3 regions of the Cruoricaptor ignavus genome follow, and region 2 is predicted to be linked to each of the others. Evidence: riboswitches for the same ligand, from Rfam matches in the RefSeq annotation. Region 2 holds a riboswitch; each other region holds the start of a gene.
What was found. Region 2 has a riboswitch for S-adenosylmethionine ahead of IMZ16_RS03245 (hypothetical protein). Riboswitches for the same ligand answer to the same signal wherever they lie in the genome.
Positions count from the first base shown of each region.

Region 1: it holds a riboswitch for S-adenosylmethionine, as region 2 does, so the genes downstream of both, IMZ16_RS03855 (hypothetical protein) here and IMZ16_RS03245 (hypothetical protein) in region 2, are expected to answer to the same signal.
Region 3: it holds a riboswitch for S-adenosylmethionine, as region 2 does, so the genes downstream of both, IMZ16_RS05035 (homocysteine S-methyltransferase family protein) here and IMZ16_RS03245 (hypothetical protein) in region 2, are expected to answer to the same signal.

Region 1 is NZ_CP063145.1:825,962-829,238, forward strand. It holds gene IMZ16_RS03845 (asparaginase) at 1-970, opposite strand, end outside; gene IMZ16_RS03850 (TrmH family RNA methyltransferase) at 1,001-1,657, shown strand; SAM-I-IV-variant riboswitch at 1,700-1,795, shown strand; gene IMZ16_RS03855 (hypothetical protein) at 1,829-2,356, shown strand; gene IMZ16_RS03860 (phytase) at 2,397-3,277, opposite strand, start outside.
Region 2 is NZ_CP063145.1:697,009-700,285, reverse strand. It holds gene IMZ16_RS03260 (hypothetical protein) at 1-222, opposite strand, end outside; gene IMZ16_RS03255 (hypothetical protein) at 387-629, opposite strand; gene IMZ16_RS03250 (ADP-ribosylglycohydrolase family protein) at 671-1,450, opposite strand; SAM-I-IV-variant riboswitch at 1,595-1,692, shown strand; gene IMZ16_RS03245 (hypothetical protein) at 1,856-2,119, shown strand; gene IMZ16_RS03240 (hypothetical protein) at 2,124-2,813, shown strand; gene hutH (histidine ammonia-lyase) at 3,072-3,277, shown strand, end outside.
Region 3 is NZ_CP063145.1:1,055,215-1,058,491, forward strand. It holds gene metH (methionine synthase) at 1-451, opposite strand, end outside; gene IMZ16_RS05035 (homocysteine S-methyltransferase family protein) at 459-1,475, opposite strand; SAM riboswitch class I at 1,537-1,640, opposite strand; gene IMZ16_RS05040 (MGH1-like glycoside hydrolase domain-containing protein) at 1,740-3,277, shown strand, end outside.

The DNA.
Region 1 (3,277 bases), 130 kb from region 2:
AACTACCAGTGTACTGAGGATTATCGAGAATGTGCATAGCTTTGGTAATAGCCGCTTCCGCAGTGAGATCTCCACCGCTGATGGCACCTAATTTCGTAAAAACATTGCTGTTTTCATACTTGCCGAACGAAATTTTCCCGGAAACACATTGGCTGATCACCACCACATCAATATTTTTCATCCGAAGTTTTCGCAAAGTCTCCGCGGTTTTTCCGTCATTCGGTACCGTTCCGGAGCCGTAAACTTGCAGTATCAACACGCGAAGCTGAGGCAGCGAAAGTAAAATTTCCAAGTCCATCCCTGGAAAAATGCGCCAGAATACCACCCCTTCGGCAAGATGCGCATCTACCGAAAACGCCTTCCTCTGCTGCCCTCGGTACAGCGCCTCTTTCACAACATTCAGGTGTACGCCGCTCTGCCCGAGCGCCGGCCAGTTCGGGCTTTGGTAGGCATCAAAATATTCGGCAGAATATTTCAGCGAGCGGTTACCACGCAACAACTTGTATTCAAAATAAAGTGCAACTTCCTGAATTACAGCGTCTTCGTTATCGTAAAGAGATGCGTAGTAAATGCTCGTCAGCAGATTTTCTTTCGCATCTGTTCTTAAATCACCAATCGGCAATTGCGAGCCCGTTAAAATTACCGGTTTGCGAAGATTTTTCAGCATAAAACTCAGCGCGGAAGCAGTGTATGCCATAGTATCCGTGCCGTGGAGAATCACGAAGCCATCCGTTTCCTGATAATGTTTTTGAATTATTTCTGCAATTTCCTTCCATTCCGCAGGCCCCATATCGCTGGAATCCACCGGATTTTTGAAAGAATGGACGGCAATTTCACTTTCTATTAAACCCAGCTCGGGAAGTTTTTGGAAAATTTTCCCGAAATCAAACGGGCGGAGGCTCCCCGTTTCGTAGTCTTTCTCCATCCCGATGGTGCCGCCTGTGTAGATCAGCAGAACTTTTCTTTTCATTTTTTAAAAATACTGAAATATTTTTGCAGAATGAAATCCCAGCAGGAAATTTATGAATATTTAAAACAGTTCCTTACCGCCGAGCGGCTTGCCAAAATAGAGTTTTTCGCATCAGAAAGCTCAGATTTTGTTTTGCCCGTGCTGGAGGATGTTTACCAGTTCCGGAATGCCGCGGCGATTGTGCGTAGCGCCGAAGCCTGCGGTTTCCACAAAGTGGTGGCGATGGAGAAAAAAAATATCTTCAAGCCGAATCTGGAGGTGACCAAAGGCGCCGATACCTGGGTGGAAATCGAGCGGCTCCCGCACAGCATCACTTCACTGGAAAAAATTAAAAGGCGCGGGTACAGACTCATCGCGGTATCACCGGAGGACGATGCCGTCCCGCTGCCAGAATTTAAAATCGCCCAGCCGGCTGCCCTGATATTCGGCACCGAGTGGCAGGGTGTTTCAGGGGAATTCATTGAACTTTGCGACGAAACGCTCGCCATACCGATGTATGGTTTTACCCAAAGTTTCAATGTCTCGGTGGCTGCGGCAATCTGCTGCTACGATCTTAAACAGAAACTGATCCAGAACGGTATTGACCATAAACTCCGCCCTGAAATGCAGCTCCCTCTAAAAATCCGCTGGGCTATTAATTCCATCCGCAGCGGTGAGGAAATTTACAGACAGTTTTTAGAAAGTTGAGAGAAAATTTTCGTAGATTAAAAAAGTTTTATAAATTTGCCAAATAATCATCAGGAGATCCGCAATGGCGGACACCAACCGAGAGACCAGAATCCACGGTGGTACAGTATGAGGGCTTTGCCAAAATATAAGAAGTTTGCCTTGCGTTTTTCCTGATAAAATTTTTTTTCAATGAATGATTTTATCACGGCAGCGGCGGCAATTTCCGGCACGCAAGATTTAGATTCTAAGATTGCTCCGCAAAGTTTCCAATTAAGTTTTGAGATTAATGATGAGCTGGTCTGGGTGGAATTCCGGCAGAGCGGGAATACTTTTGTCGGCGAGTTTCTGAACATCTTCCGAGGTGCTGCTTTTGAGACAAAATTTGAGGCAAAAAATCACGGAGCTGGCTCACTTTCGGACGAGAAACTCATTCAGGCAGCGGAGAAACATTTCAACTATTTTAATGTATTTCGAAGTGCTGGCGCGGAGGCATTATTTACACAAAATTTCTGTCCGCTGAGGAAGCGCGCGCTGCGGAGGCACCGCCCGAATTTTGATTATGTGAAATATTTCCTTTCCGAAGGAAATTTCGACTTGAAATCTTACGGCGCGAGGGCAAACGCAAGCTGGTACCGACTGTATGCCCAGTGCCTGCGCGGCCCGGAGGAGTACAGGCGTGCCACTGCGCTGAGCAGCTATTCCGCAAAGAGCGCTTAAGCATTTTGCAAAAAAAAAGCTGCATTACTGCAGCCTCTTTTTATTTGTTGATTTTCAAATCTTTCCCCGCGATGTCTTCCCAGCGATAGTAGTGGAAGGTGCGGTCGGTACTCATCACCACAAACATACCGTGGCGGAATTTATCATTCAGCGGAATGCTAACCATATCGGAGCCGTCGCTCTCCTGCGCTGCCACTTTTACTACTTTCAGCAGTTCCTGCCTGTTGCCCTCCCTGCGGAAGATATGGAATTTATTGGCTCCCTGATCGGAGACCAGGATGTAGCCAGTTTTGGGCCCGGTCTTGTAGATCGATATTCCTTCGTGATCGGATGCGAAACCAGTCTGAGCAAACAGGTTCAGTTCCTCGTTGCCTTTAGCAGGATCGGCGTGGTATTTTCTAACGCCCACCTGCTCGTCGGAGTAATAGATGAAGCCGTTTTCATTATCTACCGCGATGGACTCTATCTCCTTTTTGCCGCTGTATTTTCCAAATTTCCGAACCAAATCGGCTTTTACTACGCCTCTGCCATCATCCTCCAGGAGGTATTGCCAAAGGTATCCCTCAGCAGGACCCGTCTTCCTCCCTACAATGGCGTAAATTTTCCCGTCGGGGGCGGTGTATAATGCGATGCCCATAAGATCGCGGAAGCCTTCGCCAGCCTCGCCTTCGAAAACAGGTATACCGCCGCCGTCCACCGCCTTCATATCCGGAAGAGAGAAAATGCGCAGTTTGTGTGTGAGCCGCTCGGTAGTTACCGCGATGTCTGTCGGTCTACCATTGATTTTCAAGCCGTAGGCGATGTCTACATTATTTGGCCGCTGTAGTCCGGAAACGGTAAGCTCAGGAATAATCCTCCCCTCCAGATCGAAAACGAAGAGCGCACCGTCCTTATCCTTATCTGTGCCTACAATCAGGCTTT
Region 2 (3,277 bases):
GCCAAGTTCAGGGAAATATTCCTGGCGGTAATATTCTGAATCGATATCAAAGGTTACCAAGTCTGAAAACGGCGTCTGGCAGGCTTTCCGAAAGTCATCCTCCGTCCATTTTGGCTTGGAGATTACGAATTCCATCGGGCCTTTCTCTGCGCAGAGCAGCTCGTGCACGCTCTCCAGCAATTCCTGCGGAAGCTCCGGCGTTTTTATGAGGTGGATTTTCATTCAAATTCTGAGAGATCGTTTACTGCCAGGTTCTACTTCTTTACCTAATTTACAGTAGCCCTGGCAGTCGATAATTTTGCTGATTCTTTCTACAGCGTATGCATCTAGATTCATAATTTTTTTTCTGTTAATTTACAAATTTATTTACAATTTTCAAGTTTTAATCAAATAAAATCCCAGGTTAAAGTTTCCCTGTTCAGCACGATGTTTTCCAGGATGTTTTCAAATTTCTGGTTCTTGGAAAAATGGATGTAGATGCTGTCCTCATCCAAATCATAAATATCGGCATAAACACTAGCATTGTGAATTTCCTCCAGTTTTAAACGGAGTTCTGCTAAAACATCAATTTCCGGCTCCAGCAGAATCTGGTAAACTTCGGGGCTAATGGCTGGTGGGTGTACTTCCATTTTGTTTCAATTTTTAGGTTAATATTAAGGTTAAGTTTCAATTAAAATCTCTCCTCAAATTCCAGCACGATGTCCTGAAGCTCGGGCGGCAGTTTGCCCAGTGCATATTTCCGTATATCGCCAGGGATGCCGCCGTAAAAAGCCGCCGCAATTCCGCCGGAAATGCAGGCTATGGTATCGGAATCTCCACCGATGGAGATGGCGTTGCGCAGCGTATCCTCATAGCTGCTGCCATCCAGAAAAGCCACTAAAGCCTGCGGAACGGAGCCCTGGCAGCTTACATCAAAGCCATATTTCGGGCGGATTTCATCGCAGGTGAAATTCAGATCGTAGCCGAAACGCTCGCCGATTTCTTCCTGTATCTCGTTTTTTGTGGCGCCGTTCTTTGCCAGAAACCCGGCTAAACTTACAGCCTGTGCACCTTTAATTCCTTCGGGATGATTGTGCGAAACTTCCGCCGTTTTCCTCGAAAGCTCCAGGCATTCTGCCACAGATTTTACTATAAAGCTCACCGGAGAAACACGCATCGCAGAGCCGTTGCCAAAGCTGTGGTAGGGTGTCTTTTCATCCGAAGAAATCCAGCGCGAAAATCTACCGCCGTAGCCAGCATCAGGATATTTTCTGCCGTAGGCTTTCAGCGTTTCGGCTATATCTTTTCCGTGCATCAGGGCATCGGCTACAGCCAGCGTCATCACGCTATCATCGGTGAATTTTGCGCGTTCATCAAACAGCGGGAATTCCTTGCTTTTATGATTGCGGCGTTCATAAACCGAGCCGATAATATCGCCTGCAATTGCACCGAGAATTGTGGAGTTTGACATTGTTTTAGATTTGCTCAGATTGACAGGGGGTTTAATTTTTTCGATTAAATTTCTATCACAAAGGTATAGAGCGAAACTGAGCTGTAGGAGTTTTGCAATGTTGCAAAATTAAAATCAGGGAAGGTTCTGCCGTAAGTTTGCAAAAGAAATCATCAGGAGCGCCGCAAATTGCGGACACCAACCGAGAGACCAAAATCCACGGTGGTTTAGTATGAGGGCTATCGCCAAAATATAAGATGCATACGCTGTTCCTGCTGATAAAAATGAGTTTCAACCAAAACCAGTTTTTATGAGCAAAAGAAAATCCAAAACGCAGAAATGTTTGCCGAACTGGAAACTCCGGCAGCTTAATGAGCATAAATCTCTTAATTTTTTAATCTCTCAATCAACTTAATTTTTTTAAAAATGACTTACGAAGAATACCGGGCGAAACTACGCCCCCTGACCAACGAGGAACTCATCGGAAAAATCAACCAAGAAGTAGGGAAACCAGGCTGGGTAGCAGCAAGAGGAAGATACCTTTCCGCACTTCGGGAAACCGTGCTGGAAAGAGGGATAGACGGTGGAGAAGCCGTGAAGACAACAGGGCTTTCACTGAAATACAAGGTGAAACTTGTGGGCAACAGAATTGTGCAACTGAAAGAATCGGGAGAATTTGGACAAATTTAAACAAATGAACAGAAACCTTTTAACCATAGAATTGCAGGGCCAAACAATCATCGGCAATGTGAATTTTTCCACGCCCTTTGCTGTGGAAGTCAAGATTTTTTCGCCATACCAAGGCTTGGTTTTAAGCAAAATCAACAAAGGTGAGGACTGGAACGCCGAGCAGCAATACAAAATTGCGGAGCAACTGCTGGAAGATTGCTACCGCTACAGCACAGACCTGATGAGGCATCGGGATTTGGCAAGGATGGAATTCGTGAAAATGCTGGGAATTCTAGACAAGTTCAACAGCCAGAACCGCTACGATTATATGAGAAACCGGGAGCAGCTGATGCGTGTATATGCGAAAAGCCAGCTGCCGCACTACAAGCCGGAAGAAGATGTGGACGGAAGAACGGCGTTGGAAATTTTCAACTTTATGGCGACTTGGATCGTGGTGAACGGGAAATTCCCGGATTTCAACATCCATTCCAGGCCGAAAGACAGGGTGCCGCCAAGATTCAGCCAGCTGGAAGAAAAGCTGAGAAACTATAACTCGAAAAGTACAGAGGAAAAGCTGCAGCTGCAGTTTCGCGAGATAGCGACAGAAAAGGCTACGGAATTTGCGTGGTTTCTGGAGCAGGAATTTGGTAGAGGAAGCTTGCCCGGCGAATTTATTGATAGAAGAAAACGAAACGAATTGAAAAATGACGCGTAAACCTGCTGAAGCTGCTGCAGAATAAAGGCACCTATTCCTGCGTGGTCCCGAGAAGTAAATACCAAGGAATGCTGCGGTATGAGTATGACAAAATACGGCCCAATCCTCGGCTTGAATCCGGAATTGTCGTATGGTTGTGAGGTTCCATATCTCTGGGATTTTTGATTTTGCAGAATTTAATGTTATTTTTGTTAAATTAATATTATGCAGATTCACAACTTATTTTGCATAATTTCCTTTCATTAATCACATTATAAAATGACCTACGGTACAGCATTTTTCAGTCTTGAGGATGTATTAAAAATCCTAAGGCAGCCCAACAAGGCGAAATTGGATGACAAAGCCAGACAACAAATCCTCAAATCCCAGCAGAATGTGCGGGAAATCGTAGAATCCGACCGTACGGTATACGGCATTAATACCGGCTTCGGCCCACTCTGCGATGTGAAAATCTCCGAATCGGA
Region 3 (3,277 bases), 360 kb from region 2:
CGCCATAGCGTTTCACGAGCTTTGCCTGGCGGATGAATTCTGCTTCGCCGCCTTTCAGCGAGATGGAATTTACCACCGCTTTTCCCTGGACCACTTTCAGCCCGGCTTCGATGATTTCCCATTTTGAAGAATCTATCATTATCGGGATTCTCGCAATGTCCGGCTCCGCGGCTACCAGGTTCAGGAATTTTACCATACAGTATTGGCCGTCCAGCATTCCGTCGTCAAAATTCACATCCAGGATCTGGGCACCGTTTTCTACCTGATGCCGCGCGATTTCCAACGCTTCTGCAAAATTTTCTTCCTTAATGAGCCGCAGGAATTTTTTAGAGCCTGCCACATTTGTTCTTTCCCCTACATTGATGAAGTTGGATTCTGGCGTGATGATGAGTGGTTCCAGCCCGGAAAGCTTCATCGGGCGGAAATCTGTTCTGTAATTATATTCTGCCATTTTTGGACTAGCTCAAAATTGTTTGCGGAATTTTTCTCGGTTCAAAATCTTTCACTACATCGGCAATCGCAGCGATGTGAGCAGGCGTAGTACCGCAGCATCCGCCCACAATATTCACGATGCCGCGCTCCGCATAGTCCTTCACCTGCATTGCCATAGCCTCCGGCGATTCATCGTAGCCGCCGAAAGCATTGGGCAGGCCAGCATTTGGATAGGCGGAAATGTAATAACCCGACTGATTGGCGAGGGTTTCCAGATAAGGCGTGAGCTGCTTTGCGCCCAGTGCACAATTGAAACCGACGCTAAGCAAATCGTGGTGCGAAACGGAAATAAGGAAGGCTTCAGCGGTTTGTCCGCTAAGCGTTCTGCCGGAAGAATCTGTGATGGTACCGGAAACCATTACAGGAATTTTCGCACCGCTTTCTTCCTGGATTTCATCTATGGCGAAAAGTGCAGCCTTGGCATTCAGCGTATCAAAAATGGTTTCCACCAGAAGAATATCGGCGCCGCCCTCCATCAAAGCCTTGGCTTGCTGCTTGTAGGCTTCGCGAAGCTCATCGAAGGTAATGGCGCGGAAGCCGGGGTCGTTCACATCAGGGCTAAGGCTCGCCGTCTTGTTCGTAGGGCCTATGGAGCCTGCCACGAACCGGGGCTTCGCAGGATTTTTATCGTTGAATTCTTCGCAAACTTCGCGGGCGATTTTTGCAGATTGGAAATTCATTTCCTGAACGAAATCTTCCATCCCATAATCTGCCATTGCTATGGTGGTGGCGCTGAATGTGTTGGTCTCGATGATGTCCGCGCCTGCTTCCAAATATTCTCTGTGGATTGCCGCGATAATTTCCGGCCGGGTAAGAGAGAGCAGATCATTATTGCCCTTCAAAGGCTTTTCCCAATCTTGGAAGCGTGCGGAGCGGTAATCGTCTTCATCCAGCTTATAGCGCTGGATCATCGTTCCCATAGCACCGTCCAGAAGCAGGATTCTTTCACCAAGAGAGCGGTAGAGTTCGGCTTTACGGTTCATTTCAAACAAACATTTAATCATTGAAATTCGCCGGAAAAAGCCCAGAGGAAAACTGCGTTCTCGGTTATCTTTCCTAAAATTTTTAGGTAGAATTTAGCACCTTCTCAATCCTGAGGGTTGCTAAGGCTTCGCAGGGTCTATTCCCTCAGCCTTTCCTGATAACTTCAATGTTGTGAGCTGCAAATATAGTTTTTTTCGGTATAAAATTCATTTGCATAAAAATTTTGAAAAAACTTTATCTTCGTAAAATAATTGAGCCAAAATATGATTGCAGAACGGCAAAGATTGCAGGATGACGCGTGGAAAACCTGGGGGCCTTATGTGAGCAACAGACAGTGGGGAAATGTGCGCGAAGACTATAGCGCCGATGGAAATGCGTGGGATTTCACGGGGCATAATACCGCGAAAAGCTACACCTACCGATGGGCGGAGGAAGGCATCGCAGGGATTTCTGATAACAAGCAGCGGCTGTGCTTTGCCTTCAGCTTCTGGAATAAAAATGATGAGATGCTGAAGGAGCGCTTCTTCGGGCTGAGCAACCACCAGGGGAACCACGGCGAAGATTTGAAGGAAATTTTTTACTATCTGGACAGTTCGCCCACACATTCATATATGAAGATGCTCTACAAGTACCCCATCGGTGCCTTCCCTTATGAGAAGCTGGTTCAGGAGAATTTGTCGCGCAGCAGAAAGGACCCGGAATTTGAAATTATCGACACGGGAATCTTCGATAATGATGAATATTTCGACCTGGAAATCGAATATTGCAAGGTGGACCCGGAAGACATCTTCATCCGCCTTTCCGTGCACAACCGCAGCGAAAGGGATGCACCGCTGGTAATACTGCCAACAATCTGGTACCGAAACAATTGGAGGTGGGGCTACAATTCTTACAAGCCGAATTTTTTCGAGAAAGAGCGGGGCATCATCGGAATTGAGCATAATGATATGGCGGTGCGAAATTTCTACTCGAGAAGCCGTGGTGCAGAGAGCCTTTTCTGCGAGAACGAAACCAACCCAGAAGCGATATACGGCGAACCAAGGCAGGAAGGATTTTTCTACAAAGACGGCATTAATAACCACATTCTCTTCGGTGATGATTCCGTAAATCCTGAAAAATTCGGGACGAAGGCTTGCTTTGCAATCGAGCAAGTGATAAAGACCGGGAGCTCTGAAATCTTCGATTTCAGGATCAGTCCTCACGATATTTTTCCGGATGCCTTCTACGATTTCGATGAAATTTTCGAGAAGAGAAAAAACGAGTGCCAGGAATTTTACGCGGAAATTCAGCAGGATATAGCAAGCGATGATGAGCGGAATGTGCAGCGGCAGGCTTTCGCAGGCTTGCTCTGGAACAAGCAGTTTTACCATTACAAAGTTTCCAAATGGCTGAAGGGCGACCCAAATTTTTCAATTGAGCGGGATTTTGAAAGCTTCGTGCGGAATAAGGACTGGGAGCACCTTCACAACAAGGACATCATTTCGATGCCAGATAAATGGGAATATCCGTGGTATGCCACTTGGGATTTGGCGTTTCACTGCGTGCCTTTTGCCTTGATTGATGGCAATTTTGCCAAAGAACAGCTGAGACTGCTGACGAAGGAATGGTATATGCGGCCGAACGGACAAATGCCGGCCTACGAATGGAACCTGAGCGATGTGAATCCGCCAGTTCACGCCTGGGCAACCTTCCGCGTTTTCAAAATTGATGCGAAGCTTTCCGAAAAGCCGGATTATTTCTTCCTGGAAGCCGTTTTCCAAAAACTTTTGCTGAACTTCACCTGGTGGGTAAACCGGAAAGA